One region of the Paenibacillus sp. IHBB 10380 genome, then DNA from elsewhere that is predicted to be linked to it. Evidence: predicted binding sites of a transcription regulator. Region 1 holds the regulator's gene; each other region holds the start of a gene.
What was found. Region 1 encodes Rex, which represses fermentation and respiration genes when NADH is low (regulators of the CRP and FNR family bind a similar motif). Its sites were predicted from a motif close to TTGTGAAATATTTCACAA; they were not measured.

Region 1 (7,827 bases):
TTTCCCAGAATTATCACGTGTAGAGGATGAAACTGTGCTCGTAGATATGCAAGGTGAAGTGATCATGGCATTAGCTGTTAAATTTGGAGGGACTCGGCTGATTGATAATATGTTATTTAAGCCAAAGGAGGCACTTTTACTTGTTTAGACACATGATGAAATCCAAGATTCACCGTGCAACCGTTACGGAAGCAAATTTAAACTATGTTGGTAGCATTACTATTGATGAGAATTTAATGGAAGATGCTGATTTATTGGAGAACGAAAAAGTTCAGATCGTGAATAATAACAACGGTGCTAGGCTTGAGACATACGTCATCCCAGGTCCCCGTGGTAGTGGTGTTATTTGTTTGAATGGAGCAGCGGCGCGTTTAGTTCAGCCTGGAGACACGGTCATTATTATTTCATATGCTGTCATGTCACAAGAAGAGCTGGTAACGCACAAACCGACAGTTGTGTTTGTAGATGAGCATAATCGGTCTGTACAGAAGATGGACAAAGAAGTTCACGCAACCATTTTATAAGAGGTTGTTCAAAAAGTCATCTATTGATCACGAAGCAACACTAGAAGAATATTCGGCATCGAATCTGAGTTCAACCCTCGAAGTCCGTTGCTCATGTAGGTTTGCCTACACTCCGCTACTCCTTCTTCGGCCCTGAACTCACCTTCTTGGTGCTGAATAGTCGACTTTTTGAACTCACACTATAAACCACAGGAATTGCACATTTAATGCAATGTATGGTAGTAGGGGATATTAAGTCACACTTCGACAAAAAATGAACGTAGGGTGATCAAGCTTACTAATTAAACCTTACTGAATTCATTTTTTTGTTAAGGGTGGGATGCAGGCTATGTTTCAACATGTATTCGCGGAAATGAACGACATGTTAGAGGAAATTGTCAAGCATTACCCTACTGCGCAGGATTCGCATAAGCAGTTATTGCTTCATAAGTGGAATATGCTCAAGTCCATGAGCGATGGCATTATGGAAGAATGGCTTTCTTTTGAAGAAAAGATGAGCAGCTTCCGAGAACATACCCTGTTACCTCCTGTTTTCTCTCTGGGTGAGGCCCCTGAAATGGGGATGGAGTCATTCGTCCGTGGTCAAGGATACTTCAAACTGCTCATGTATCGGCAGTCAATTCAGCAATTTTCTAACATTGTTTATGATTATCCGGATAGTCTTATTGCGCGTATGTACCTTGCAATGGCGCACCTCCATCTGGAGGAGACCACGGAGGCCATGATGCATTTGCAGTGGATTCTGCCTTTAGCGGAGCATAAGAGATTGAAAGCCATGATCTTCAATGCATTAGGGTGTATTCATGTCAAATTATCAGATTTAGGAAAAGCACAGGAGTATTTCACGATCGCATTGCAAAACGACCCAACGTTGCCAGAGCCTCTCGTTAATTTACAGGTCTGTCAAGATAATCGTGGTCAACTACAGTATGGCAATCAATTGATTACATTGATGTGAAAAAATGGAGTTTATGAAGTGAACAAATAAGACGATACATGTTGCTCACTAGAGCAATAATGTATCGCCTTTTTGTTCAAATATAAGAAAGTATAAGTTTCCACTATACTTAGTTGATATTTCTACGAGACACGGTTAGCGTCCCTCAAAGGACGGTAACCGTTTCTTCTTTAATAAATGTATTATTTTATATATGATTTGAATACTAAATATATTATCCTTCTTGTTTATTATTATTGCAGAAATAGGTGCTGTTTATGAGTGAACGTTTGATGCTTCGTTCTACTTGGTGAATAAATTGTGATCTTCTGTTATGCTGGTATTGAGACTGGATTGAAAGGGATAAGTAAATCATGAAATTTGCTGTACTGGACTTTGAAACAACAGGCAACCAGTCCGCCGATGAAATTATTCAAGTTGGACTTGCCATCATTGAAGAAGATCAAACGATATCCCGTGTATACGGGTCTTATGTTAATCCCGGGATACCCATCCCGCCGTTTATTACTAGCTTGACAGGTATCACAGAACAGGATGTAGTGGATGCTCCTTCTTTGGAAGAAATGATGATGGAGCTAGTTCCGCTTTTAGATGATGTGGTGCTGGTAGGTCACAATGTCGCTTTTGACTTTGGTTTTCTACAGAATGCACTGGATCGGTGTGGCTATCTGCCCTATGCAGGACGAATTCTTGATACCATGGATTTTCTCAAAATATGCTTTCCATCCTTAACGACTTATCAATTGGGGTTGGTTTCTGCTCATTTTGAAATTCAGCATGACCGGCCTCATCAAGCAGATAGCGATGCACTCGCCACGGCGCTTGTTTTATTGAAATGTCTTGATGAGTTATGGACGCTTCCACTGATCACATTACAGCGTTTAAGTGAGTTATTTGCGAACGAGGATAGTGACCTTGGTTGGTATTTTGATGGATTGTGTCAGGAGAAGGAGAAGCAGCCCGCTCAGGATCTTGAGAATCATACCTACTATCGCCAATTGGCACTTGCTGTAGAGGATTGGAATGAAATTGCACCTCCACGTGATAACTTAGAAGATAACCCACTTCGTTCAATGGATTTCCCACAGTATCTTGCGAGCATAGAAACCCGTCTTCGGGAAATTATGCCACAATATGAAGCGCGTGAATCACAAAGTATTATGTTCAGTGAGGTTATAACTGCACTCCAGAATGAGAAGCATCTTATCATTGAAGCGGGTACAGGGACAGGGAAGTCACTTGGTTATTTGATCCCTGCCATATATCAAAGCGTTAAGAACGATCAAAAGGTCATGGTTAGCACGCACACTATTAATCTTCAGGAGCAGCTCCGAGAACGTGATGTTCCTTTATTGACAGAGGTTGTTCCTTTTCCTTTTAAGGCGGCTATATTTAAAGGTAGGCAGCATTATTTGTGTTTGAGAAAATTTGAACATAAAATAAATAAGAGAGACTTCTCAAATCCTAAGGAAGACCTTCTAACAGCGGCTCAAATGTTAATATGGCTAACTCAGACAGAGACCGGTGACGACGAGGAGCTGAACTTGAGCGGACGTGGAGGCGATTTCTGGGATACGGTTGCTAGTGACTCCGAATCATGCTTAGGTCGTGCTTGTCCATGGTTCCGTAAATGTTACTATCATCGAGCGAAGCATGAAGCAGGAATTGCGGACGTCGTTATCACGAATCACTCTAAACTTTTTACAGATGTTAAGGCAGGGCACCAGCTTCTACCAGCCTATGAACATTTGGTGATTGATGAAGCACATCACCTAGAAGAAGTAGCGGGTAAGCATCTCGGACTTCAAATGAAATATTTCACGATCGTGCATACACTAACAAGACTTTATAAAGATAATCGTAGTGGTCAATTACCAGCCTTACGCCAGCAGATCTATTCTTCGGGCTATGAGAAGTCTTCTGAGTGGTCTTCCCTTATTGAAAGATTAAGTGGAGATTTGGTTGAGGTTAAGGAGCATTGGGATAGACTGAGTGATATGTTATTTAGTCTTCTGCCTGAGCGCAGTGATGCTGCACCTGGAGATACGGGTCAGTTTGTTCTACGCTTACAACCTACGAAGAAGCCACAGGATTGGGAGGCTGTATCTGCAATCGAGAATCAGATACATGTCATCTTAAGCGATGTGGTTCGTAAAGGTGAGAAGATGATAAACGAGCTCAGGGATGATCATGATGAATACAATTCAGATAGCTTAGTCACAGATATCAGTGGTCTCTTCAAGGATCTGAATGCGGAGAAGGAAGATCTTCGTTTTTTCATGTCACTCAATGATGCAGGAAATGTATATTGGATGGAAGCCAATGGTCATTTTCGAAGTAAATCATTGCAATTGTTCGCAGTCCCTATAGATGTGAGCAAGCAATTGAAGGAATTATTCTTTGATAAGAAGAAAAGTATAATATTAACATCTGCCACGCTATCGATTGAAAAGTCATTTCAGTATATGATCGAGAACCTGGGTCTACAAGAATCTGCAGACAGTAACCGACTGATGACAGTTCAACTGCCATCGCCGTTTCGCTACCGCGATCAGGCATTGCTTGTGATTCCTCGGGACTTCCCAAGTGTGAAGGGAAGCATTGGAGATGCGCTCTTTGTGAACACGCTGGTTAAATCTTTAGCAGATACGGCGATAGCTACTAAGGGGAGGATGCTTGTATTATTCACTTCATATCGCATGCTTCGTCAAGTGTATGAACCCTTACGTAGTGCGCTCTCTTCCAGTGATATTACCGTCTTAGGTCAGGGTGTGGACACAGGGAGTCGAAGTAAATTGATTCGCAGGTTCCAAGATAGCAGTGCCTCTGTGTTACTAGGAACGAGTAGCTTCTGGGAAGGTGTGGATATACCTGGTGAAGCGTTGACCTGTCTGGCTATCGTTCGGTTACCGTTTCAACCGCCGAATCATCCGCTTGTAGAAGCCAAAAGCGAGCTCTTGCAACAACAGAAGAAGAATCCTTTCATGAAGTTATCAGTACCTCAAGCGGTGATCCGCTTCAAGCAAGGCTTTGGTAGACTTGTACGTACAGCAAGTGATCGAGGCATTGTTATTGTATATGATACACGTGTTATAGAATCTTATTATGGGAAATATTTCTTATATTCATTGCCTGGTCCCAAAATGGAACATATGCCAATGAATCAGATGGTACCACGCATATCTGAATGGCTTCATGAGGGAGGGGCATCTTGAGGTGGCTTTATTTCAGCCAATAATTAGGAGGAGCAAGAATGAAATTCGAGAAAATATCAGAAGCTGTCGTCCGTAGATTGCCTGTCTATTTAAGGTATCTTTCGGAGCTTCAAAACCGTGAAGTTGCTACTGTTTCTTCGCAGGAATTAGGTCAAAAGCTTGAACTGAATCCTGCACAAATTCGTAAGGATTTAGCCTATTTCGGGGATTTCGGACGTAAAGGGATCGGTTATGATGTTGCTTATCTTATTGAGAAAATTCGTCACATCCTGAATCTTGACCAGCAAATTAATGTGGTGTTGGTGGGAGCAGGGAACTTGGGACAAGCGCTATCTAATTACAATATGTATCTTAAAGAGAATTTGAAAATCATTGCTGTGTTTGACTCTTATTCACCTAAAGTAGGCACAGAGATTAATACATTAAAAGTACAACCAATGGAAGAGCTTAGATCAACAATTATTGACAAAAACATTCGAATTGGGATCATTACAGTTCCGGCATTTGAGGCGCAAAGTGTAGCTGACCAACTAATTGAATCAGGTATCGAAGCGATATTGAATTTCGCACCTACCATTCTTAAAGCACCGCCTCATATTCGCATCCATGCTGCTGACTTCACAACCGATATGCTAAGTCTGGCTTATTATTTGAACAATAGAAAGGAAGAAACAATTCATGACGAAATCACCGACAAAGTGGATCATTAAGAACGGATCCTTTGCTGTCCTTAATCGAGAGCAACCGGTTATTCGAGGATATATGCTAATTGAAGATGATCTGATTACTTACATTGGGGAGCAGGCCCCTTCTGTTGAACAGGATATCCCCGTGGTTGATGGTACTCATTTGTTCTTCCTACCTGGATTAGTCAATACGCATGGGCATGCCGCGATGTCGTTGCTGAGAGGTTATGGTGATGATCTAGCACTTCAAGTCTGGCTACAAGAAAAAATGTGGCCAATGGAGGCGAAATTCACTTCAGAAGACGTATACTGGGGAACATCCTTGTCAGTCATAGAAATGCTAAAGGGAGGTACAACTACCTTTTTAGATATGTATGATCATATGGGACAAGTGGCTAAAGTTGTTGAAGGATCTGGTATGAGAGGCGTTTTAATGCGTGGTGTTATTGGTCTATGTTCTGAAGAGGTTCAGAATGTGAAGCTGAAAGAAGCTATCGCTTTCGCTAAAGATTGGCATGGCCAAGCAGATGGAAGAATCACGACGATGATCTCACCACATGCACCTTATACTTGCCCTCCAGATTTCTTCGAGAGATTTGTACAAGCCGCTCATGATCTAGATCTGCCTATGCATACGCATATGTCTGAGACGTTGAGTGAAGTCCAGCAGAATGTGAATGACTATGGTCTTAGACCTGTGGAGCATTTAGAGAAGCTAGGGATGTTTACACGCCCTTCGTTGGTAGCTCATGGGGTTCACTTAAACGATAAGGAAATTGAAATATTGGCTAAATATGATGTTGGTGTGTCGCATAATCCAGGCAGTAATCTGAAGCTTGCGAGTGGTATAGCAAGAGTGACAGATCTGTTGAAAGCGGGCGTTACGGTTTCGCTTGGCACAGATGGACCGGCCAGTAATAATAATTTAGATATGTTTGAAGAAATGCGTCTGGCTGCATTAATTCATAAAGGAATCTCGGGAGATCCAACAGCCATTCCTGCGGCAGAAGCGCTGCGTATGGGTACAGTGTATGGAGCCAAATCTCTTTTCTTAGACCGGATAGGTAGTCTTGCTCCGGGCATGAAAGCTGACTTCATTGCTGTAAATACAGACCAAGCTCATTTCTTGCCTCACACTGACTTCATATCTCATGCTGTATATTCAGCAAGTAGCAAAGATGTTGAGCATGTGTGGGTTGATGGTAAACAGGTTGTGAAACACGGTGCTTGTCTTACTCTCGATGAGGAACGCATTCGTCGTGAAGCACAGTCAGCATTCGAGGGCTTGTTGTCGCGTTAACAGCAAGGGTCTCACTCTCGGAGAAAGGAAGTTCAGGGTGAAGAATAAAAAAAAATGGATTCTGCTTGGTATTGTTATTTTTCTGCTGATATTGTTTGGACTTTATAGATATTACATATATATCATTCAAGATCAACACAGTCAGGAAACGACCGCAATCACTGCTGCCAAAAAAAATACAGAGTTGGTGAAGGTGACTGATACACAGAAATCAGTGTGGGACACCATCTCTTGGGTTATTGAAGGTAAGGATAAGGACCAGAGAGATCTCATGGTCTGGGTTCAATTTACTGAAGATAACAAGCTTGCATCGGGACTGAACGCAATACACAGCGAGCTGGTAGAGAACGGATTATCAGAAGAGCAAATACGATCCAAGATCATAAATGAAATACCGGGTATTGAGGAAATTAGGATTCAGCCTGGAATGTATTATGGTGAATATGTATGGCAAGTGTACTACTTGGAGAAAGACCATTATTACTACCGTTTTTATAAGTTCAAAGACGGTTCACCTGTAGGAGATCGTTATACATTACCTAATCGATAAATAAAGACTTTATTAAATATAAAAATATAAAATGACCGAGAATCCTTTGTGGAATCTCGGTCATTTTATATTGGTCGGATTGTATAGCTATGTGTGACCGGGTCTGACAATTCGACATTAATAAACAACAAATTTAAAATATAGCCACACATTACCTTCGAAAAAGGATATGCGATATGATATACTTTATCGTAGATTTACTTGATAGATTATATGTACACGATTTGTATATCAATATTGAGAAATTAAATTTTTGTCTATATATGAAAGGAGAACGACTAGTTGAAACCACGTGTAGTTCCTATACTTATTACTGTAGTCCTCTCTGGCGCCCTTTTATTTGGCGGTTGGTTTCTATACCGGCAAATGACTTTACAAAGTCCCCTCCACAATATGGTGACAAAATATGAGGGCGTAAATAGCGCTCAAATGGATATTACCAAAGATAAAATTGTTTTGAATCTTGATATTAAACCAAATACTCAGTTACCAGGACTTGTTCAACAACTAAAAACAGAAGGAAAGTCACTGGTTGGAAACCGTGTTTTACAGTTCGTTGTTGTTGATCATTCCTCTAATACATTAAATGAATTC
Region 2 (7,827 bases), 2.4 Mb from region 1:
GTGAAAGTATCGGTGAAGACTCTTATCGACACAGGTAGCAAGCCAGACGAAGGAAGCAATAAGCCAGACAGTGGAAATGGAAATAACAGCGGCGGAGCCGATAGTAATAATAACAATAATGGAAATAACAGCAGCAACGGAAGTAATAGCAATAACAATAGCAATAACAATAACAGCAGCGGTGCTGGAAGCGCGGGTGGCAATACAACCACGGATAAGGACAATGCTGGAGGCAAGGGAGGAACCCCCGACTCTGATAAGGCTGAAGATGGCGACGGTAAGCCAGCGAACACGTTTGTTGACTTGCAAAATCATAAGTGGGCCCAAAAATCGATCGAGTTTTTGAATTCCAAAGGAATTGTTTTAGGTACTTCAGAACATGTATTTGCTCCAAATGCGGCGATGAAGCGTGGTGATTTTGCGCTCCTGCTTATGAGAATGTTTGGTATGAAATCCGATGCAACAGTTCGTTTCTCTGACGTTCCGCAAAGCAGCTATTACTATGAAGCGATCACAAGCTTGAAGGCACAAGGAATCGTGCAAGGCTTTGGGGGAGATAAGTATGATCCTGAAGCGCCAATGACTAGACAAGATTTGATGGTTATTTTGCACAAGGCATTGACCAAGTCTGGTATTGAGCTGAAAGCTGGCGAAGCATCCTTATTAAACCATTTTTCAGATTCCGATAAAGTGAAGAGTTATGCGAAAGACGCGGTGCTTGCTCTGATTACAGAAGGAATTGTAAAAGGAGACGGGAGTAAGCTGAATCCAACTGCTCATGCTTCAAGAGCGGAAGTAGCAGTGCTACTTGAGCAAGTATTCCATAAAATCCCTGTTAATAAATAACCAAACCAAATGGGTAAACAATGAAAGAGGAAATGCCACTCTGATGCAAAGAGTGGCATTTCCTCTTTTATGTAGCAAGACTCATTAAAAAACCGAGTGATGAAGGCTACGTCTAAATCTAAAATATACAAAAATTTCCTCAAACTGCATTTGTCATGATAGAATACTATAACAAGGAGAGAAATTAGAGAGAAGGCAGGTGTGTTTAGCTTGGATGAGAATGAGGAACCCGTGATATCCATACGAAGTTTAGCTATGAATTATGGTGATAAACCTGTGCTAAGGTGGATTAATCTTGATGTATATAAGGGACAAATCATTGGATATATAGGTCCTAATGGTGCTGGAAAGAGTACTACGGTAAAGATCCTATTGGGACTTTTAGAAGGATATATTGGAGAAGTCAAGATATTAGGAAGAGATATTTCAGATGGTGATGTTGAATATAAAAGAAGGATTGGGTACGTACCCGAGGTTGTAGATATATATGAAAGTCTGACGGCTCAAGAATATTTAACATTTGTAGGGCAGCTATATGGATTAGATTATAGTAAAGCGGACCATAAGGCAGCGCAACTGATGAAGAGCTTCGGATTAGAGTCTGTATACTCATCTAGAGTATCTTCTTTCTCTAAGGGAATGAAGCAGAAAGTATTGTTAATCTCAAGCCTAATACATAACCCCGACATTCTGTTCTTAGATGAACCCCTGAGTGGTTTAGATGCTAACAGCGTCATTGTTGTGAAGGAAATACTTGCTTGTCTAGCAGCACAAGGGAAGACGATCTTCTATTCTTCGCACATGATGGATGTGGTGGAGAAGATTAGTAACCGTATCGTTCTATTGAATGACGGACAGATCATTGCCGATGGGAGCTTTAATCAACTTCGGGAGAAATCGAAGGAAGGGTCACTAGAGCAAATATTTAACGAATTAACTGGCTTTCATGATCATAAAGAAAAGGCTGAACAATTCGTATCTATCGTTCAAGAGGTGTAATCTATGCGGGATTTCACAACGTTGAAGATATTAGATCGTTTTCGTACCCTTTTTGAAAAACTAGGTATCGACTACGTTATTATGAGAAGAATAATCCACATCAAACTAACAATGGATGGCAGGAGAGTTTCGACGGTGATGGGAAATTCAAGATCTTCGTCTCAGAATGAAGATAAGAATAAGTTCCTTCAATCCTTGTGGTTGTATCTGATTATGGGCTTGATCGTATTGATGCCGCTAGTGCTATTAGGACAAGGGTTTATTTTTCAAATGAGTTTGGTATTTGGAATCCTCATGTTCATGATCATGACTTCGCTTATATCGGACTTCTCATCCGTTCTGTTAGATATCCGCGATAAGAATATACTAGACTCTAAACCTGTGAATACAAGAACCATCCATGCCGCTAAGAGTATCCACATCTCTATTTATTTAACATTTCTAACGGGAGCGCTTACACTTCCAGCTTTAATTGCGGGATCGTTTAAGTATGGGATCGGATTTTTCTTTATTTTTTTAATTGAAGTTATTCTGATGGATGCCTTTATTGTGGTTGTAACGGCTCTTCTATATTTGTTCGTTCTTCGATTCTTTAATGGTGAGAAATTGAAGGATATGATCAATTATGTACAGATTGCTCTAACGATGGTCATTACAATTGGATACCAACTCACCTTTCGAGTATTTAATATAATGGATTTTAAATGGGTATTTGAAGAGAAGTGGTGGCAGTATTTTATCGTTCCACTCTGGTTCGCAACTCCGTTTGAGATGTTGATTCGAGGGGACATGCGTACAACCTTTATGATATTTTCTTTGTTATCCGTGATTGTACCCATTGTGGCGATGCTGATCTATGTGAGGCTTATGCCATCTTTCGAGCATCATTTACAGAAGCTGTCGGACAGCAGTACATCTAGGAGAAGGAAATGGTTTAATGGGAGGAGTCTATCGAATTTCCTTTGTAAGACCCCAGAGGAACGATTATTCTTTCGGTTTACGTCTGATATGATGCGAAATGAGCGAGATTTTAAGTTAAAAGTATATCCTTCTTTAGGGCTTTCACTTGTCTTTCCATTTCTATTTTTATTTAATAGTATGCAAAGCCAAGGCTTAGAGGGGATGTCTGGCGGTAAAATGTATCTCTGTATTTATTTTATGGCTATACTAGTACCCTCAACGCTGATGATGTTGAAATATTCTGTGAATTACAAGGGAGCTTGGTTGTATAGAACGGTTCCGTTGCAGGATACAGCTTCTATCCTCAAAGGGAGCATTAAAGCTTGTCTAGTTAAGTTGATGATGCCTTTATACATTCTGGAGAGCGTAGTGTTTCTTTATATTTTTGGATTACGTATTATTCCCGACATAGTTGTTGTAGGACTAAGTGTAGGGATCTACGTGCTGATCAGCTTCAGAGTGTTAAGAAAGGCGTTACCTTTCTCAGAACCCTATCAAGCCACCCAAAGTAATGAAGGGCTAAAGCTATTCTTTCTCATAGGTGTTCTAGTAGCCTTTATAGGGGTTCATTTGCTGTTCACCACGATGAGTTATGGGGTTTACATTTATATGATCTTGCTCATTGGGGTTAATATTGTAGGTTGGAGAAAGTCCTTCAGAACAATTCCTATTTCATCCTTTTGATTATCTGTCATTTTAGTAGTACATTAATAAGGGAATAATTAAGGAGGTTTCTAGATTAATGTACTACGAAGACAACGAGAACCTATCCATCATGACGTACACACTCAACAGTGGCATTAAAGGAACTGTCCCGTTATCTAATAAGCAAATTCAGGAATGGTTAGAGAGTTACAAATCAAATACGAAGTTCATTACTGCTATTGGCAAGGAGTTTTTTGGACTCAACCCAGATCTGGTTGCAGATTTCAAGGTGCAGAATCGTTTCTCCAACTATGTAGAAATGCTCAGACCTGTTTCGGGTGCAGAACAAGCAAGTACAGAAGAGCTATCGCAAGCCTATGAAGACAACTTGATATACTTTAAGGTCGATTGTAAATGCGGAACAACCTACACAACTTTTTCGCAATACTATACAACAAAGTGGTTCTGTTCTAAATGTAAGGAAATTGTATTCATGGATAGGAAAAAAGGGAAAGTTCCAACAGACAAAGGTGAAGCATGGTACATGACGAACAAGTACTTTGTAGAACGTGAGTCATAATATGTTGATCTTCCTGTAGACGATGTACCAATAGACCGCAACCATTACAGGTTGCGGTCTATTGGTGTAGCATTAATTATAGCGAAATGGAGGCGAAGCTTGTCTATGTTTTATATCACTTTGAATTAAAGAATTATAAATATAGTGTAATTTAATTCATCACAGGAGGTTATTCTTGAGCTGAAATGGTTGTAATTTTAAATATTGTGTGACAAACTTCACAATTGGCCTATGTTTAGATACTTGAGTGTGATAAATATCACATGATCAACGAAGTACGTCTGACAATATATAAATAGATATTAAAAAATTCATCAATAGAAAGAAGGATTAGAACCATGGATCCGGTTATGCTCTCGCGCATTCAATTTGCGTCGACAACGCTGTTTCACTTTATCTTTGTACCCTTGTCTATCGGATTAGCCTTGTTGATCGCGATTATGGAGACAATGTATGTTATAAAAGGTAAAGAAGAGTACAAAAAGATGGCTAAATTCTGGGGGCATCTGTTCCTGATTAACTTTGCCGTTGGTGTGGTTACGGGGATATTACAAGAATTTCAGTTCGGAATGAACTGGTCAGATTATTCTAGATTTGTAGGAGATGTATTCGGGGCACCGCTTGCCGTCGAAGCATTACTTGCCTTTTTCTTGGAGTCTACATTTCTTGGATTGTGGATTTTTGGGTGGGACCGTTTATCGAAGAAACTTCACCTCATGTGTATATGGTTAGTGGCTTTCGGAACCACGATGTCTGCTTTCTGGATTCTAGTTGCGAACTCATTCATGCAAAGACCTGTAGGGTTCACGATGAATAATGGTCGAGCTGAGATGAATGATTTCTTAGCTTTAATTACGAACGGACAGGTGTTGTTGGAATTCCCACATACCGTTCTAGCGGCATTTATGACTGGAGCTTTCTTGGTTACAGGTGTCAGCGCATATAAAATATTGAAACGTCAGGATGTCCAATTCTTCAAGAAATCTTTTATTGTAGCTATTATAGTAGGTATGATTTCATCTTTAGGTGTTGCATTCGTTGGACATAGTCAAGCACAGTATCTAGTGGAGACTCAACCGATGAAGATGGCAGCGTCAGAGGCACTTTGGGACACAAGTTCAGACCCGGCTCCTTGGACAGTTATAGCATCAATTGACCCAAAGAAGAAGGAGAATGGGGCAACCTTCAAGATTCCATATATGCTTAGTTTCTTGTCTTATAGCAAGTTCTCAGGAGAAGTTGTGGGGATGAATCAGCTTCAAGCTGAGTATGAACAGAAATATGGTCCCGGTGACTATATCCCGCCAGTACGTACAACATTCTGGAGTTTCCGTATCATGGTTGGTAGTGGTTCTGTCCTTATTCTTTTAAGTCTGTATGGGGCCTACTTAGTGGCTCGCAAAAAATTGGATCGTCCTAACAAATGGTTTATGCGTATTATGGTAGGAGCTATTTCATTACCGTTTATCGCAAACTGGGCTGGATGGATTATGACCGAAGTTGGCCGGCAACCCTGGACAGTTTTCGGATTAATGACGACAGAAGATAGTATTTCGCCGAACGTTTCAGCAGGACAAATATTGTTCTCTTTAATTACTTTCTCGCTTGCGTATACTATTCTAGGTACTATATTGGTCTATTTATTTGTTCGTGTGATCAAGAAGGGGCCGAATCATTCGGAAACCCAAGTGGAAGAATCTCACGACCCATTTGATAAGGAGGGTTATCATGTCTCTTAATGAGTTGTGGTTCTTGTTGATTGCCGTATTATTTGTAGGTTTCTTCTTCTTGGAGGGTTTTGACTTTGGAGTAGGGATGTCCACAACGATTCTCGCTAAGAATGACACGGAGCGTCGTGTATTAATTAATTCGATTGGACCGTTCTGGGATGCAAATGAAGTATGGCTCATTACAGCAGGGGGTGCGATGTTTGCGGCCTTCCCGCATTGGTATGCTACATTGTTCAGTGGGTTCTATACCGCCCTTGTATTTGTACTACTCGCTTTAATTGGTCGTGGTGTGGCGTTTGAATTTAGAGGTAAAGTCAACTCTGCACGTTGGAAGAAAACATGGGATATCATTATTTTCATCGGTAGCCTACTTCCTCCACTATTATTCGGTGTTGTATTCGCTTGTCTGATTCAAGGGGTACCTATTGGCGAAGATATGAATATGAACGCTGGATTCTTTGATATTGTGAATGGTTACACCTTACTCGGCGGAATTACCCTGGTCGTTCTTTGCTTGGTGCATGGATTAGTGTTTACGACGTTAAGAACGCTTGGAAGCTTACAAGAACGGGCACGTATTATGGCTAAGAGGCTTCTTATTCCTCTTGCTGTTCTAATTGTGGCTTTTGGGGTTATGACGTATTACGTAACGGATATATTTGAGGTTCGGGGTACGATTCTGACTGTACTCGCTGTTGTTGGAATGATCGTATACCTATTGGCTGGATTTTTCATTGCTCGCAAAAGAGATGGTTGGGCTTTTGGAATGACAGGAGCCATTATTGTTTTGTCATTTGGTTCAATATTTATTGGTTTGTTCCCACGGGTGATGGTTAGTTCGATTAATGATGCTTTCAGCTTAACCATTACGAACGCTGCTTCTGGACAATATTCACTCAAGGTCATGTCCATTGTCGCTTTAACTTTGCTTCCGTTCGTATTGGGATACCAAGTGTGGAGTTACTTCGTATTCCATAAACGGGTGAATGAGAAAGAACATTTGGAGTACTAATGGACCGTAATCTACTAGGCTTCAAAGGTATTAAGCCTGTTTTTGCGGCGGTGGCACTGCTGACCTTGGTGCAAAGTGTATCCATACTGCTAATGGCAAGAGGGTTATCGGAAGTCATCTCCGCCCTCTTTGCCGGTGCTCCACTACAAGAACAAAATCAAGCTATTCTTACGTTTGTAGTTGCATTTCTAGTTCGCCATTTGACGAATTTCTTTCAACAGCAGATTACGCATCGCTTTGCTGAGAATACGGGCACATTATTGCGTCAACAGTTGATGGATAAGTTGTTCCTGCTCGGACCGCGCTTTGCCAAAAAACAAGGAACGGGTAAGCTGGTGACGCTCGTCTTGGATGGTATATCTAAGTTTCGAACTTATCTTGAACTCATTATTCCGCGTATGGTCGCAACGATGATTATACCGATGGTAATTGTCATTTATGTGTTTACGCAGGATGTCCAATCAGCAATTATTCTAGTGGTCACGATGCCCATTCTAATTGCTTTTATGATTTTAATTGGTCTAGCTTCTCGCAAACAAGTAGACAGTCAAATGAGCTCTTATCACAAGCTAGCGAATCATTTCCTGGATTCGTTACGTGGACTGGAGACATTGAAATATTTAGGTCGTAGTAAATCACACATCAGTTCCATCGGAAGTGTAAGTGATAAGTACAGAACTGCAACGATGCGCACATTGCGCGTTGCTTTTTTGTCATCATTCGCCCTAGATTTCTTCACCATGCTCTCTGTGGCATCTGTTGCAGTCGGTCTAGGACTTCGTCTGGTGAATGGGGATATGGTGCTTGTAACGGCGCTAACGATCCTTATACTGGCTCCTGAGTACTTCCTCCCCGTACGTATGGTGGGTGCAGATTACCATGCTACTCTGAATGGTAAAGAGGCTGGCGAATCCATTCAGTCGATTATTGATATGCCTGTGCAGAAGTTGAATGGTGTGTTGCCTGGGTCGGCCTATTCATGGACAGCAGAAAGTCAGCTGATTCTTACCCATGTGCAAGTACAGTACGAGGAAGAGGGCCCACACTCGTTACAT
Region 3 (7,827 bases), 190 kb from region 1:
CTAAGTCTCCAGTTATTTACCTGCTGTGACAGAATTCCTATTCTCAAAAAGAGCAACCCGTGTTTTATCATCATTCAACATTTTTCTCCACGGTTCTTCTACCTGCTCCAATGCAATTTCAATTCGTTCAACAAGAGCTGCACGGTTATCCAGATCAGTTAAGATGGCAGCTTGAATCTGCTCTAAGCCCATTCGTTCTACCCATTCCGATGTTCTCTCAAGATACTTCCCTGTCTCACGGTAGTATTGCATGACAGCAGCGCAGATTTCAATCAACTCTTCATCACTTTTCACTTTACAGAGCAAATCCGCAATCCGAGATTTAATTCCACCGTTACCCCCGATAAAGATTTCCCAGCCCCCATCATTTCCGACGATACCGATATCTTTCGTACATGATTCTGCACAGTTTCGAGGACAACCATTCACGCCATATTTGAACTTCGCCGGTAGATCGAGACGCTCAAATTTACGTTCTAGTAGAGCCCCCATTCCCATGGAATCCTGTGTACCGAATCGGCAAAATTGATTACCGACACATGTTTTAACCGTACGCAGTGATTTGGCATAGGCATAACCCGAAGGCATATCTAACTCTTCCCACACTTTAGGAAGATCTTCTTTCTGTACTCCGATTAAAGCGAGGCGTGTTCCTCCAGTAACTTTGATCACTTTCACATTATATTTCAACGAAACATCCGCAATTATTTTGAGGTCCTCCGGCGTAGTTACCCCCCCGTACATTCTTGGAACAACTGTGTAGGTTCCATCCTTCTGAATGTTGGCATTCATACGTTCATTAACAAACCGGGATTCTCTCTCATCCTCATGGGTTTCAGGATATATCATTCCTAGATAATAGTTGATCGCTGGACGACACTTAGAGCAACCTTCAGGATTATCCCAACCAAGTACATTCATAACTTCCCGAGTCGTACTTAAGCCTTTATCCTTTATTTCCGCTACGACCTCATCACGATCCATTGTTGTACAGCCACAAATCCCTTGTTTAGCTGCTACTTTGAAACCATCTCCAAGCACGTATTGCAATATCTGCTCTACAACGGGCTTACATCCCCCGCAAGAGCGAGTTGCACCTGTGCAGGCTTTAATTTCGTCTACAGTCGTTAATCCCTGATCTGTAATAACGTCTACGATCGTTTTCTTGGTAACACCATTACAACCACACACAATCTCATCATCTGCCATCGTTTCAACTGAGGATTGTTTCTTAGCTCCACCACCACAACACCCTGTACCCATAACCGTGGCATAAATATCGTCTGTCATCTGTGTTTGCTGTTTAATTAATTTCTGTAAATTAGAAGATTCCGTCACATCTCCGAACAAGACAGCGCCGACAATTACATGATCATGAAGAAGGATTTTCTTATAGGTTCTCTTCCAGTCGTCCTTTGCAGCAATCACCGTATGTTGCGGTCCTTCAATAAATTCCCCTGCCGAGAATACATCAACCCCAGAAATTTTAAGCTTGGTCGACACTACCGACCCTTCATATGGAAGAGTATCCACACCACATAAGTGTTTAGCTAACACGTTCCCTTGTTCAAAGAGTGGGGCTACCAGCCCGTAGCATACGCCTCTATGTTCAGTACATTCTCCAACTGAATATACGCCATCCATAGATGTAAGCATATAATCATCTACTAGAATACCTCTGCCTACATCAATACCACTCTCTTTAGCCATAGCTACGTTAGGTTTAATCCCTACAGCCATCACGACGAGCTGTGCCTCAAGTGTACTCTCATCACTGAAGCGTAATCCGCTTACGTGTTCTTCACCCATAACTTCAACTGTTTGTTTGCCCATAGCAAACTTAATTCCTTGGCGTTCCAATTCATTCTTTAGCATCAACGATGCACTATGATCTAATTGACGTTCCATCAAATCTTCCATTAAATGAACAACCGTTACATCCATACCTAGATTCACAAGACCCTTAGCTGCTTCTAGTCCTAACAATCCCCCACCAATAACTGCAGCTTTCTTATACTTCTGAGCAGCTAGGAGCATTTGATTACAATCATTAATATCCCGGAAGCCAACTACACCCTTCTTATCACTCCCCGGTACGGGAAGAATAAAAGGATTCGAGCCTGTTGCGATAATCACTTTATCGTAAGAGACTCTTAATCCATCTTCTGTAACAACTTGCTTATTTACCTCATCGATCTTGAGTACAGTAGTATCTGTGTGTAGCGTAATTTGATTGTCTTCATACCAATTCCAGTCGTTAAGAACGATATCATCGATTGTTTTACTACCTTCTAGCACATAAGATAACATAATCCGATTGTAGTTAGGATGAGGCTCACTACCGAACACCGTAATATCAAAAGAACGGTTTAGTTTCAAAATTTGCTCCACCGCACTAATGCCCGCCATACCATTCCCAATCACTACTAGTTTTTCTCTTTTTGTTTGTATCATAAGAAGTTCTCCTTCCTTTCTTACCTAAACCTTATAATATGATTATATCAAATTTAAAATCTTAGATTGTGATCTATTTCACATTAATTGTGAATATAATCACAATTAATGTGAATTTATAAAATAGGTAAGAATAGATCCGTAAATAAAGGAAACTATTCTTACCTATTTTCCCTAAGCTTGAGGATAACGTGGGAATAGAATGTTGTTCTCTAAATGAACATGTTCATACGTCATTCGTTCTAACTCAGCAAGACGCTCATACGTCAATCGATAGGTTGTGCAGGCGTTAACTGGAGGTGTGAAATCATTCGTAATTTCACGTAATTTCTTCAGTATGTTTCCAGCTTCATCATGCTCACCCTCCAGTCCTGAAATAGCCTTTCTTAATTTATTCCCGCTTGAGGAATCCTGAGTCTCGTCCCAAGTCATCATCTGAGGGAAAATTTCAATTTCTTCCTTGGTCGTATGTTCAAGCAATTCACTCTTCAATGCTGTGTATAACTCTTCCACCTCGACTAGGTGAAGATCATGATGCCCATGAACTCGATTTACCTTAGTCACATTTTTCTGAATCTCAGGAAGTTCTTCTCTTAAATAATCATGATGCTTACTTACGATATAATGTATCAATGTCGCTGAGTCCATTTCGACATAAACATTGGACTCTCCTTGGTTATGATCAAGACCGGCATGGTTATCTGCTAAATGATGAAGTTCATCAAGCACTCTGTTCAACTCTAAACCCCGTTCTTCAAGCGCCTCTTGTAGAGGACGATTTCCACCGCAGCAGAAATCAATCTTATGATCCCGGAAATAGTCACTTGCCTTCGGAAATTTGATCACAATCTCACTGACCTTATCTTCTTTATCAAATAAAAGTGTACTCATATCGTATATTCCTCCTAGTGTTCCTGCTCTATCTATACTTAACAAATTACACCTGTATACAATTACCCATTGTGATTCCAATCACAAAGAATAAAACAATTTGATGTCACAAGAACAAAAAAGACTACCCCTAGCGGTAGTCTTACAAAGAATCATCTCTATTTACTAACTCAATTTTGACTTCATCCTGCGGTTGAAGCTTCATATCAAGTCCATTCTCCAACAATGTCTTATTATTAACTTTCACAATCCATTTTTCACTAGCCTTTGGACTATAACCGTTCACCATAAGAATGATTTTGCCATTATCACTAAGCACTACTATTCCTGTTGTTCTCAGCAATTCTCGGATACTTTGCTCTTCTAAATATGGATTAATATAAGAGTGTGAAATATTGGGCTGTACTATGCCACCATTTACTGTAAAGATCACGACAGAACGAGTATCCCCGCTCTTAGATCCATCTATAAATTGAACAGCAATTCTAATGTTATCCTCTGCTTGAAGCCTATTATCCCAATTTTCCTTGTCAAGATTGTTACCGTTAACCTCCACAGACCACTCTAATCCAGGATCAAGCGACACATCAATAACCGATTCAATATGATGACCTTCAGATGAGATAGTCACCACGCCACTAGCAGTTAAGGCATCCTTTATGGACACGCCTGGTATTAAACTCTGTTCCAATTGTTTAATTGCATTCGGCGGTATAAGATTACCTTCCATATTAATTGAAATACCGGACGAGTTACTTGCCGATCGAACAATTGGAATAACCACATCAGTACCCTTATCTGGGCTACATCCTGACACTATAGTAAAGACTAAAATGAAAGAGAACATAGCAGAACACCGTTTGTATGATTTCCTCATCTGCACACCACCTTGAAAATAAGACTCTCTTTATTCTACCTTAAAAGAGAACAAAGAGCATCTCATTCATTACCTTCAGATTAAATGGAATAAGTTGGCGTAGATATCCACTCTTGATAAACAGGAAAAGACATTTTAACCTTCTTAAAAGGTTTCCCGCCTTTAACAAGTGGCGTCTCACTCATATAAGTAGGTACGAAATAAGATGAAATAGTCTCTAATTCTTCACCACTATAAAAAGCTTCTTGACCCAGTAAGGGGTGAAATAAAATGATTTTCTCATATTGTGACCAAATCATCATTTGTAAGATTAAACTCTGTAATTTTGCATGAGGTAACTTCACTTGTAGCGAACCCGACTCATCCGTCTTTTGATGCTCACTTCCTACACACTTCCATCCTTGGGAACCATAAATCCATTTTTGATAAATAATGCTATCATCATCTATGAGCGAACTGTTCCACGCACTCGATACGGGTACATAAAGGCGTAGCATATCAGAAGCTTTGTCATATATAGTCTGAACTTTAACCGAAGCACTTTCAAGTTCTTTGATATGTCTAATGCCATAAGTGGTTTCTTGGGAAAGTACAATTTTTCGCAATTTCTTCACTCTCCTTTAGTCCAAATATCACATTTCTTCAAATTATACTACAACTTAATTTCGCAGATACATATAGATATGCACTTTAAACAAAAAAGGCCCCGCATCACAAAACCGTGAAGGGACCTTCTAGCAAGCTAGTCATTCCAATGACCTTATCTTCTACAAATACTGCTCCGAACTTCTCTGCTTTGGCACTAAAAATAGCTGCGCTGCCTTCTGCGGGTCCGGCACCAATAATGATGATATCTGTCATTGAAATCAGCCTCTCTTCCGTTTATTCTACCCAGCTTTCAGCCCACAATTGGACTTCTTGCATAACCGCTCTAAGACCTCTACCTTTATCCGTTAATTCATACTCAATACGAACAGGTGTCTCGGGATATACATGACGAACAAGAATACCTCCACCTTCAAGATCTTTCATCCGCTCAGAGAGCATCTTATCACTCATTGAAGGGATAAGATTAGAAATATCTTTAAATCGTTTAGGTCCATCCATCAATGTCTGAATAATAAGTCCGTTCCAGCGCTTACCAAGAAAAGAAAAGGCAGTCTCAAAACGTGGACATAAATGCATTGGTTTGCTTTCCATAAAACCTTCACCTCATTGTATTTTGCTTAATAACAACTTTCGTTTAGTTAGTATATTTCATTTTACTACATTTCATAGTGTTTTTAAACATTCAATTCAAAATATATAAATTAAACTAAAGTTTAATTAAACAAAAATCAATAAAGAAAAACGGCTACCTTAATAGGTAACCGTCTTTCTTTATCAATAATCTATACCCACCAGATATCTCCAATAGGTTCTTCAATAAGTACTTGTTGAAGATTCTGAACCGCTTTGGAGAATCCTTCTTCAACAGACATAAGGGCATCCTCGTGTTCAATACTCACAACATAGTCATATCCTACTAAGCGCAATGCACTAATAATATCTGCCCACGTCTTGTTGTCGTGTCCGTAGCCTACGCTGCGGAACTGCCAAGCGCGATCCAGCATATTTCCATAGGATTGCATATCCGTAAGGCCATATCTATTTACGTTAATTGGATCAATAGAAGTATCCTTAGCATGGAAGTGGTGAATTGCTCCAGCACGTCCTAGGATATGGATCGCCTGCACAGGATCAATGCCTTGCCACCACATATGACTCGGGTCAAGGTTCGCACCGATCGTTTCGCCAGCTGCTTCACGTAAACGAAGTAAGGTAGCTGGTGTATGCACAGAGAAACCGCCATGAAGCTCTAGACCGATTTTGACATGATGGTCAGCTGCAAATTTAGCTTGTTCTGTCCAATAAGGAATAACCTTGTTCTCCCATTGCCATTTCAATACCTCTTGAAAATCATTCGGCCATGGAGCTACAGGCCAGTTCGGATATTTAGCATCCTCGTGATCTCCAGGACATCCTGAGAATGTATTAACAACTGGCACCTCAAGCTTCTCAGCAAGTTCCACTGTCTTGATGAAATCATCATGATCCGCTTGTGCTAGATGCTTCTGAGGATGAAGTGGATTACCATGACAGCTCAGTGCACTAATTGTAAGTCCACGTGACTCTACTGCATGTTTAAAGTTCTTGAGTGCTGTTGCATCCTTTAAAAGCTCTTCAGGTTTACAGTGTTCATTACCTGGATTGCCTCCTGTACCGATCTCAACAGCCTTGAGTCCCTTGGAAGCTACATAGTCCAGAGCATCCTCTAATTTACGCCCACCGAATAGTACCATAAATACGCCTAATTTCAATGTTATTCCTCCTTATGTCATATATAAATTCAGTTCATTTGCATGCGTTTATATTAGTCAAAATAAACCGCTTTACCTGTCTTAGCCGATTCATAGATGGCTTCCAGAATTTCAGTTACAACCAATGCTTGTTCTGGACTTACGATAGGATCTGTATCATTAATAACTGCATCGAGCCATAGTCTGCATTCGCGATCCGCGTCGGTTTCTGTTGTACCTGAGTAGAAAGCTACTCCGCCTTCTTCTAGCGCAATCTTAGTTTCGTATAATCGACTCATCTTCTCACCATTAATGCGCAAGCCGTCCGTCATATCTGCTCCAGCTTCTGTACCCGCTAGAATTGTTTTTGCTTCGCCAGTTTCAACGACATTTAGTGCCCAACTGGATTCCAAGACGATTGTAGCGCCATTCTCCATCGTAATAAATCCGAAAGCAGAATCTTCTACTTTAAATTGTTCAGGGTCCCAAGGACCAAATGCGTTAGCTGCATTCTCACGGCTTCCAAGTTTGTGGAAGGTTGAACCCATAACACTCTTAGGCTTGTAATTATCCATTAACCACAATGTTAAATCAAGCGCATGCGTACCGATATCGATCAGTGGACCTCCACCTTGTTTCTCTTCATCCAGAAATACACCCCATGTTGGCACTGCACGACGACGAATAGCTAGAGCTTTACCATAGTATATATCTCCTAACTCGCCATTCTTACACATATCTTTAAGATATAAACTATCGTCACGGAAACGGTTTTGATATCCTATAGTTAACTTTTTGCCCGTGCGTTTAGCTGCTGCTAGCATCTCTTTAGCTTGTGCCGCAGTTTTGGCCATCGGCTTCTCACACATAACGTGTTTGCCTGATTCTAAAGAAGCTACCGTAATCTCGGCATGTGAATCATTCGGCGTACATACATGGATCACGTCAATACTTTCGTCCTTAAGTAATTCCTTATAATCTGTATATACTTTAGCACCTTCAGCACCAAATTTTGCAGCTGCTTCTTCAGCGCGTTCTTGGACAATATCACAGAATGCTACCATTTCTCCCGTCGTTTGTTTCGAAAGGCTCTGCATATGCTTGCCGTTGGCAATACCTCCACAACCTATAATTGCAACTTTTAATATTTTAGACATGTATGGGTCCCCCGTTATTTTTGTAATTTTTTACCCATTCCATACTTGATGCAATACTCTCAAGTGGTGGGTTCTGACATAAGTCTTGCTCTACAACAATCCACTCTAC
Region 4 (7,827 bases), 170 kb from region 1:
GCTTCATGGGCCGGAAGTGACTGAATCGAATGGCATGTTCGACTACGGCTCGCAGCGGGCGTTGAAGAAGCAGGAGTTGGCGGCGCTGCTGTTCACGATGATTCTTCCAGATTAAGGGACTATATATCATCACTGCCGCGTGGTATGCCCGGAACTTGTGTAATGACTTGATCGTTTTGTAAAAAAGTAACTGTAAATGCGACAAGGGAGAATAATAATACACAGTTCAGAACAAGTATGATCTGAGGGGGCGGTTATTTGCCTCTTCTTTTTGTTTTGAAGTGAAACCAAGGAGAATACCAAGAGCAGACCGATTGAAATGATCGGAAGAACATTGTAAATTGGTCTTTTATCGTGGGAATATCGGTGGAAATGCCAAGCTGGAGTGGTATGATGGAGAAAGCTTTGGATGGATTTCTTTATTATCGGAATCTGCGTAGCAATCACGGGAAGGGACTTTACCGTTATGGATATGAACATTTTTATTATCGAAGATGATGATGTCATTTTTCGTTCCTTGAAGGAAAGATTGGAGCAATGGTCGTTTCACGTCACGGGACCGGAGCGATATGATGATGTGATGAACACCTATATTAAATTACAGCCCCAACTGGTCATCATTGATATCCAGCTCCCGATGTATGACGGTTTTCACTGGTGCCGGGAGATTCGGGCGGTGTCGAAAGTGCCGATTCTATTTCTGTCATCGCGTGATCATCCTCTGGATATGGTGATGGCGATGAATATGGGGGCGGACGATTATATTCAAAAGCCGTTCCATATGGACGTGCTGTTGGCCCAAATACAGGCGATTCTCCGCCGGACGTATGCTTACAGAGAGGAAGCGGCCGATCTTAACGCTGACGTTGTCCGACATCAGCTTCCCGACGGCTATTGTCTGACGGTATACACGCTCATTTACTTCATGTTTGCTGTTCTAACCGTTGGTCATTATCACCGTATTGTGAAGGCGGCGCTGTAGCGGTTTGGTTGATGACAGGCTATTTGCATATAGATATTAAAAAGAGTCATATCAAATGAGAGATATGGCTCTTCTTGTTCGTTCAGTATGAGATCTAGCAATAGATCGGGAGAAAACTGCCGTTGCTTGTAAGTGAAGCGAGTACGAGCACAATAAGAATGTTGGTTATAAGTGTGGAGAGCAGTCTTTATTTCTAAATTCTGCATATTTCTTTGGAACACATTTCACAGTGACATATCTCTTGTAGCATAGTGAGGTTTTTAATAACGATCATTCCATTCTCATATTCTACAGCATCTTTCTTACGTAGATCACTTAGCATGCGGTTAACACTTTCACGAGTAGCACCAATCATATTGGAAAGATCGGTATGGGTAATTTTTTTGTTAATTAGCGTGTTTCCATCCCGTTCTTCACCATAGGTATTTCCAAGACGTATCAAGGTAGAGCTGAGAGCGCCAGGTTTGCCATATAGCATTAAATCACGGAATTTAGTTTGCGTAAGTCGGTGGTGAATACCCATCCATTTCATGAAATCAATTGCAAATTCACAATGTTGACAGATTAGAATTTCTAGATCCTTCTGTTCGATAACACCGATCTCACTTTCTTCAATTACTTCAGCATTAAAGCTATGCTTGGAGCTAAAGAAAGGATCAGCTTGACCGACCATATCTCCTGTTTGATACATATAGAGGATGAGTTCTTTACCTTCATCTGTCGACTTCGTTAATTTAATCCGTCCACGTTTAATATAGAAGAGTTTATCAGATAAATCTCCTTCCCAGAAAAGATGTGATCCTTCTGGAAGGATTCTGTCTTTCATACTAACGAGTAGATGGTTAAAGTTTTGTTCAGAAAAGCAACTGGTATTTCCGCGAGCTTGGGTATCATTCAAATGTTCTTTCATAGTTGTTATCCCCTTATCTTTAATTTTCGATAAATTTTAAACTAATTATACCGTTAAAAATCACTTTTGTGGGGGTGTCAATGCCCTTAAAAGTGGCGAATTTTTAAACATTGTGATATATTTCACTTTTATTACGCTAAATCTAGTGACAAGAATGATATTATCAAGAATACTTTCTTTATTTTCCCAATTCAACCAAAGTGAATTATGGTTCATGAATATTACAGGTGATCGTTCGTAATAACCTGTTATATATTCAATCGACGAAATGTAAGCGCTATGAAATAAAAAAAGAAAATAAATTAAAGTTTGTGAAAGTTTTCACTTTAATTCTTAAACGAGGTATGCTATGATGAATTCATGAAAGAGATAACGAACTTCACCTAGGAGGATGAGAGAAGATGGCAGTCAAAAATGAAGTTGTCCAAGAGAAGAAACAAGGAGCAGAGGAGTATATTCAGTCCTTAATCGACAAAGCCAACAAAGCCCAAGCAGAATTCATGAAGATGGATCAGGAACAAGTAGATAACGTTGTGCAAGCAATGGCTCTTGCTGGTCTAGACAAACATATGTATCTGGCAAAACTAGCGGTTGAAGAAACAGGTCGAGGTATTTATGAAGATAAAATAACCAAGAATATGTTCTCAACGGAGTACATCTACCACAGTATTAAATATGATAAAACGGTAGGCGTCGTTGAAGATAATCAATATGAAAACTTCCAAAAAATTGCTGAACCTGTCGGAATCATCATGGGAATCACTCCAGTAACTAATCCGACTTCAACAACGATGTTTAAATCTCTCATATCCATAAAAACACGTAATCCAATTATATTCGGTTTTCATCCATCTGCACAAGAGTGTAGTAAGGAAGCAGCTAGAATCTTATTGGAAGCAGCGGTTAAAAATGGCGCACCTGCAAACTGTATCCAATGGATTGAACTTCCTTCGATGGACAAAACGAATGTACTGATGAACCATCCGGATGTGGCTCTTATATTAGCAACAGGTGGATCAGGTATGGTAAAAGCAGCATATAGCTGTGGTAAACCAGCTCTCGGCGTAGGACCAGGTAACGTTCCTTGCTTCATTGAGAAGAGTGCGGATATCGATCAAGCTGTAACAGACCTTATTCTTTCTAAATCGTTTGATAATGGTATGATTTGCGCTTCTGAGCAAGCCGTTATTATAGAAGAGTCAATCTTTGACCAAGTGAAGAAAAAAATGATAGCAAATGGCTGTTATTTTGTAAATAAAGAAGAAGCAGCTAAATTAACTGCTGGTGCAATGAATACAGATAAATGTGCAGTTAATCCTGCAATTGTAGGTCAATCAGCTGTTAAGATTGCAGAATTATCGGGTATTCAAGTTCCTGCTGGAACTAAAATTCTAGTTGCTGAACTTGAAGGCGTAGGTACGAAATTCCCACTTTCAGCTGAGAAATTGAGTCCGGTACTTGCTTGCTATAAAGTGAAGAACGCAGATCAAGGGATTGCACGCGCAGCTGAGATTGTTGAATTTGGTGGCATGGGTCACTCATCCGTTATTCACTCTCATAATGAAGAAGTTATTATGAAGTTCTCTGATCGTCTGCAAACAGGCCGGATTATCGTAAATTCTCCTTCCACACACGGTGCGATCGGAGATATCTATAATACTAATTTACCATCATTGACATTAGGTTGCGGATCATATGGTCGTAACTCGACATCTTCCAATGTAGGTGCAGTCAATTTGGTCAATATTAAAAGGGTGGCTCGTCGTACTGTGAATATGCAATGGTTCAAAGTTCCTAACAAAATTTATTTTGAAAAAGGCGCAACACAGTATTTGACTAAAATGCCTGACATCACTCGTGTAGCAATAATTACAGATCCAATGATGGTCAAGCTAGGTTATGTTGAAAGAGTAGAACATTATCTTCGTCAACGCCAGTCACCTGTTGTTATTGAAGTATTCTCTGAAGTAGAGCCAGATCCTTCGACGTCTACAGTAAGTCGTGGTACAGAAATGATGAACAGATTTCAGCCAGACTGTATTATCGCGCTAGGCGGTGGATCTCCAATGGATGCTGCCAAAGCAATGTGGTTATTCTATGAATATCCTGATACTGATTTTGAAGGCTTGAAACAGAAATTTATGGATATCCGCAAACGGATATACAAATACCCTCGTCTGGGACAAAAAGCACAATTTGTTGCGATTCCAACGACATCGGGAACAGGCTCTGAAGTCACTTCTTTCGCAGTTATCACAGATAAGGACCAAGGAAATACGAAGTATCCATTAGCTGATTATGAATTGACTCCAGACGTAGCGATTGTAGACCCAGAGTTCGTATACTCGCTTCCTAAGGTAGCAGTAGCGGATACAGGTATGGACGTATTAACACATGCGATTGAAGCTTATGTATCTGTTATGGCTAACGATTTCACAGATGGTCTGGCTATCAAAGCTATCCAACTCGTATTCCAATATTTAGAGAAGTCAGCTCTACATGCAGATCCTTTAGCTCGTGAGAAAATGCATAATGCTTCGACCATTGCAGGTATGGCTTTTGCCAATGCATTCTTAGGAATCAATCACAGCTTGGCACATAAATGGGGTGGAGAATTCCATACGGCACACGGACGTACGAATGCTATCTTGATGCCTTATGTTATTCGTTATAACGCTAAGAAACCAACCAAATTTGCTTCATTCCCTAAATATTCTCACTTCATAGCTGATGAGCGTTATGCTGAGATTGCGCGCATTCTAGGCCTTCCAGCTCGTACAACTGAAGAAGGGGTAAACAGTTTGATTAAAGCTATTCGCGACCTTAATAAGGTTCTAGGAATAGAGGAATCTTTCCAACAGCTTGGATTCGATCCGAAGGTCTTTGAATCTCGTGTAGATTACTTGGCTGATCGTGCGTTTGAGGATCAATGTACAACAGCAAACCCTAAATTGCCATTAGTAACAGAACTAGCTGATGTATATCGTGACGCTTTCTACGGAAGAGTCTAATAAAAAATTATAACGGAATATCATTGAACTAAAAGTGACAAATATCACCTCGAAAGTGATGTTTGTCACAGTTATTTCCCTTGATTTGAAGTATGCTGAATATGGATAAAGGTTCTGGAGTGATAAAGAATAGACATCCATTCTCACAACATTGAACATAATGGAAATGATAATGTGAAAAAAGTCACAATTTATTTTTCCGGGATTGAAGAGACCCTGAGATAACCTTCAAGCTCATGATCTCTATAATATAAATATATAGATGGAGGGATTAAGATGTCGGTAATTGAAAAAGAAATGAAAGACATGCAATCTGGTTGGAGAAGCTTTAAGAAGGGTAAATGGGAAAGAAAGATTAATGTTAATGATTTTATTCTAACTAACATTAATCCTTATCTAGGTGATGAATCATTCTTGGTAGGTCCCACACAGAATACAACTGAATTATGGAAGATTGTATCTGATCTAACGAAGCAAGAAAGAGATAACGGCGGCGTCTTAGATGTCGATGTCAACACGCCAGCTACTATTGTCTCTCATGACCCAGGATATTTGGACAAAGACAAAGAACAAATTGTTGGTGTCCAAACGGATGAGCCATTCAAACGTTCTATTCAACCTCTAGGTGGCATTCGTATGATGATCGACGCTTGCGAGGCATATGGCTTTAAACTTTCTGATGATGTTGTGAAGACATTTACAGACTTCCGTAAAACGCATAACCAAGGTGTGTTTGATGCTTATACCTCGGATATGAGAGCAGCTCGTAAAGCGGGTATCATTACAGGTCTTCCAGATGCTTATGGTCGCGGTCGTATTATTGGTGACTATCGTCGTGTTGCACTCTATGGTATTAAATTTCTAATTCAGGATAAGAAACGTGAATTAAATGATCTGGAAGTTGACCTAATTGATGAAGATGTGATTCGTCTACGTGAAGAGTTATCAGAACAAATACGTGCTCTTGCTGAATTGAAGAAGATGGCTGAAATGCATGGTTTTGATATTTCAGAACCAGCTAAAACGGCTAAAGAAGCATTCCAATGGGTATATTTCGGATACTTGGCTGCAATTAAAGAACAAAATGGTGCTGCGATGTCTCTTGGTCGTGTATCCTCTTTCCTTGACATTTACGTACAACGTGATGTGGAAGAAGGTACGTTAACAGAAGAACAAGCGCAAGAATTAGTTGACCATTTTGTAATGAAATTACGTATCGTTAAGTTCCTTCGTACACCAGATTACAATGAATTATTCAGTGGAGACCCTACTTGGGTTACAGAATCCATTGGGGGTATGTCCATCAATGGTAAAACTCGTGTAACTAAGAACAGTTTCCGTTTCCTTCATACACTATATAACTTGGGTGCGGCACCGGAACCTAACTTGACTGTATTGTGGTCAGAACAACTTCCAGAAGCCTTCAAGAAATATTGTTCTAAAGTATCTATAGAAACAAGTGCTATCCAGTATGAGAATGATGATCTGATGCGCCCAATCTATGGCGATGATTATGGTATTGCTTGTTGCGTATCCGCTATGCGTATCGGTAAGCAAATGCAATTCTTTGGCGCTCGCGCTAACCTAGCTAAATGTTTGCTGTATGCCATCAATGGTGGTGTGGATGAAAAATCTGGCGCACAAGTCGGTCCAGAGTATCAACCTATTACGGATGAGGTACTGAATTATGATGAAGTACTGAAACGTTTCAAACCAATGATGAAATGGCTTGCTAAGCTTTATATGAACTCACTAAATGTCATTCATTATATGCATGATAAATATGCTTACGAAAGAATTGAAATGGCGCTTCATGACCGTGATATTCTTCGTACTATGGCATGTGGAATTGCAGGACTTTCCGTAGCAGCTGATTCACTAAGTGCTATTAAATATGCAACGGTTAAACCAATCCGTAATGAGCAAGGTATTGCCGTTGATTTCATCATTGAAGGTGAATACCCTTGCTACGGTAACAACGATGATCGTGTAGATAATATCGCTATTGAACTGGTTGAAACGTTCATGGGCATGATCCGTAACAATAAAGCTTACCGTAATGCTTTGCCTACACAGTCTATCTTGACAATTACTTCTAATGTAGTTTATGGTAAGAAAACAGGTACAACTCCTGATGGACGTAAAGCAGGGGAACCATTTGCACCAGGTGCTAACCCAATGCACGGACGTGATAAGAAAGGCGCTTTGGCTTCCTTGAGTTCTGTTGCCAAATTGCCGTATGAAGATAGCTTAGATGGTATCTCCAATACATTCTCCATCGTACCGAAAGCACTGGGTAAAGAAGAAGATACACGCAAATCTAATCTCGTTGCTATGATGGATGGATACTTTGGTAGTGGTGCTCATCATCTCAACGTCAACGTATTCAACCGGGAGCAACTAATGGATGCGATGGATCACCCAGAAGAATATCCACAATTGACGATTCGTGTATCTGGTTATGCAGTTAACTTCATTAAACTTACTCGCGAGCAACAGTTGGATGTTATTAATCGTACATTCCATGGTTCGATGTAAGTCAGGTAAACAACAACTATACTTTTAAGACAGCGGATGCGGAGAGGGTGACTTCATATGATTAAAGGACGTATTCACTCAATGGAGACCTTTGGGACAGTTGATGGACCGGGCATCCGCTTTGTCCTTTTCATGCAGGGATGTCTAATGAAATGTCAATACTGCCATAACCCAGATACATGGGCGCTGAATGAGGGCAAAGAGATGACGGTCGAAGATGTACTGTCTGAGATTGAGCCGTACATCAACTATTATCGTTCTTCTGGTGGAGGCCTTACAGTCTCTGGAGGCGAACCTACATTGCAGGCTCATTTCGTTGCTGAGGTGTTCAAGGAAGCTAAGCGTCGATGGAACCTTCATACAACACTAGATAGTAACGGGTTTAA

Region 2: the regulator Rex is predicted to act here: its motif matches at 4,237-4,254, upstream of UB51_RS20770 (cytochrome ubiquinol oxidase subunit I).
Region 3: the regulator Rex is predicted to act here: its motif matches at 2,521-2,538, upstream of nirB (nitrite reductase large subunit NirB).
Region 4: the regulator Rex is predicted to act here: its motif matches at 5,076-5,093, upstream of pflB (formate C-acetyltransferase).

Annotation. Positions count from the first base shown of each region.
Region 1 is NZ_CP010976.1:1,246,391-1,254,217, forward strand. Features, by position in the region: gene panC (pantoate--beta-alanine ligase) at 1-148, shown strand, start outside; gene panD (aspartate 1-decarboxylase) at 141-524, shown strand; gene UB51_RS05680 (tetratricopeptide repeat protein) at 853-1,482, shown strand; gene dinG (ATP-dependent DNA helicase DinG) at 1,836-4,697, shown strand; gene UB51_RS05690 (redox-sensing transcriptional repressor Rex) at 4,736-5,407, shown strand; gene UB51_RS05695 (amidohydrolase) at 5,376-6,683, shown strand; gene UB51_RS05700 (cell wall elongation regulator TseB-like domain-containing protein) at 6,721-7,233, shown strand; gene UB51_RS05705 (hypothetical protein) at 7,516-7,827, shown strand, end outside.
Region 2 is NZ_CP010976.1:4,567,993-4,575,819, reverse strand. Features, by position in the region: gene UB51_RS20790 (Ig-like domain-containing protein) at 1-846, shown strand, start outside; gene UB51_RS20785 (ABC transporter ATP-binding protein) at 1,057-1,845, shown strand; gene UB51_RS20780 (hypothetical protein) at 1,849-3,489, shown strand; gene UB51_RS20775 (hypothetical protein) at 3,548-4,030, shown strand; gene UB51_RS20770 (cytochrome ubiquinol oxidase subunit I) at 4,369-5,769, shown strand; gene cydB (cytochrome d ubiquinol oxidase subunit II) at 5,756-6,772, shown strand; gene cydD (thiol reductant ABC exporter subunit CydD) at 6,772-7,827, shown strand, end outside.
Region 3 is NZ_CP010976.1:1,061,296-1,069,122, reverse strand. Features, by position in the region: gene nirB (nitrite reductase large subunit NirB) at 13-2,454, opposite strand; gene ric (iron-sulfur cluster repair di-iron protein) at 2,629-3,345, opposite strand; gene UB51_RS04710 (hypothetical protein) at 3,488-4,222, opposite strand; gene UB51_RS04705 (hypothetical protein) at 4,303-4,827, opposite strand; gene UB51_RS28440 (hypothetical protein) at 4,934-5,083, opposite strand; gene UB51_RS04700 (winged helix-turn-helix transcriptional regulator) at 5,105-5,422, opposite strand; gene UB51_RS04695 (sugar phosphate isomerase/epimerase family protein) at 5,614-6,582, opposite strand; gene UB51_RS04690 (Gfo/Idh/MocA family protein) at 6,636-7,718, opposite strand; gene UB51_RS04685 (sugar phosphate isomerase/epimerase family protein) at 7,711-7,827, opposite strand, start outside.
Region 4 is NZ_CP010976.1:1,072,693-1,080,519, forward strand. Features, by position in the region: gene UB51_RS26225 (S-layer homology domain-containing protein) at 1-115, shown strand, start outside; partial or broken gene UB51_RS04740 (response regulator) at 467-856, shown strand; gene UB51_RS04745 (Crp/Fnr family transcriptional regulator) at 1,176-1,892, opposite strand; gene adhE (bifunctional acetaldehyde-CoA/alcohol dehydrogenase) at 2,294-4,903, shown strand; gene pflB (formate C-acetyltransferase) at 5,180-7,441, shown strand; gene pflA (pyruvate formate-lyase-activating protein) at 7,499-7,827, shown strand, end outside.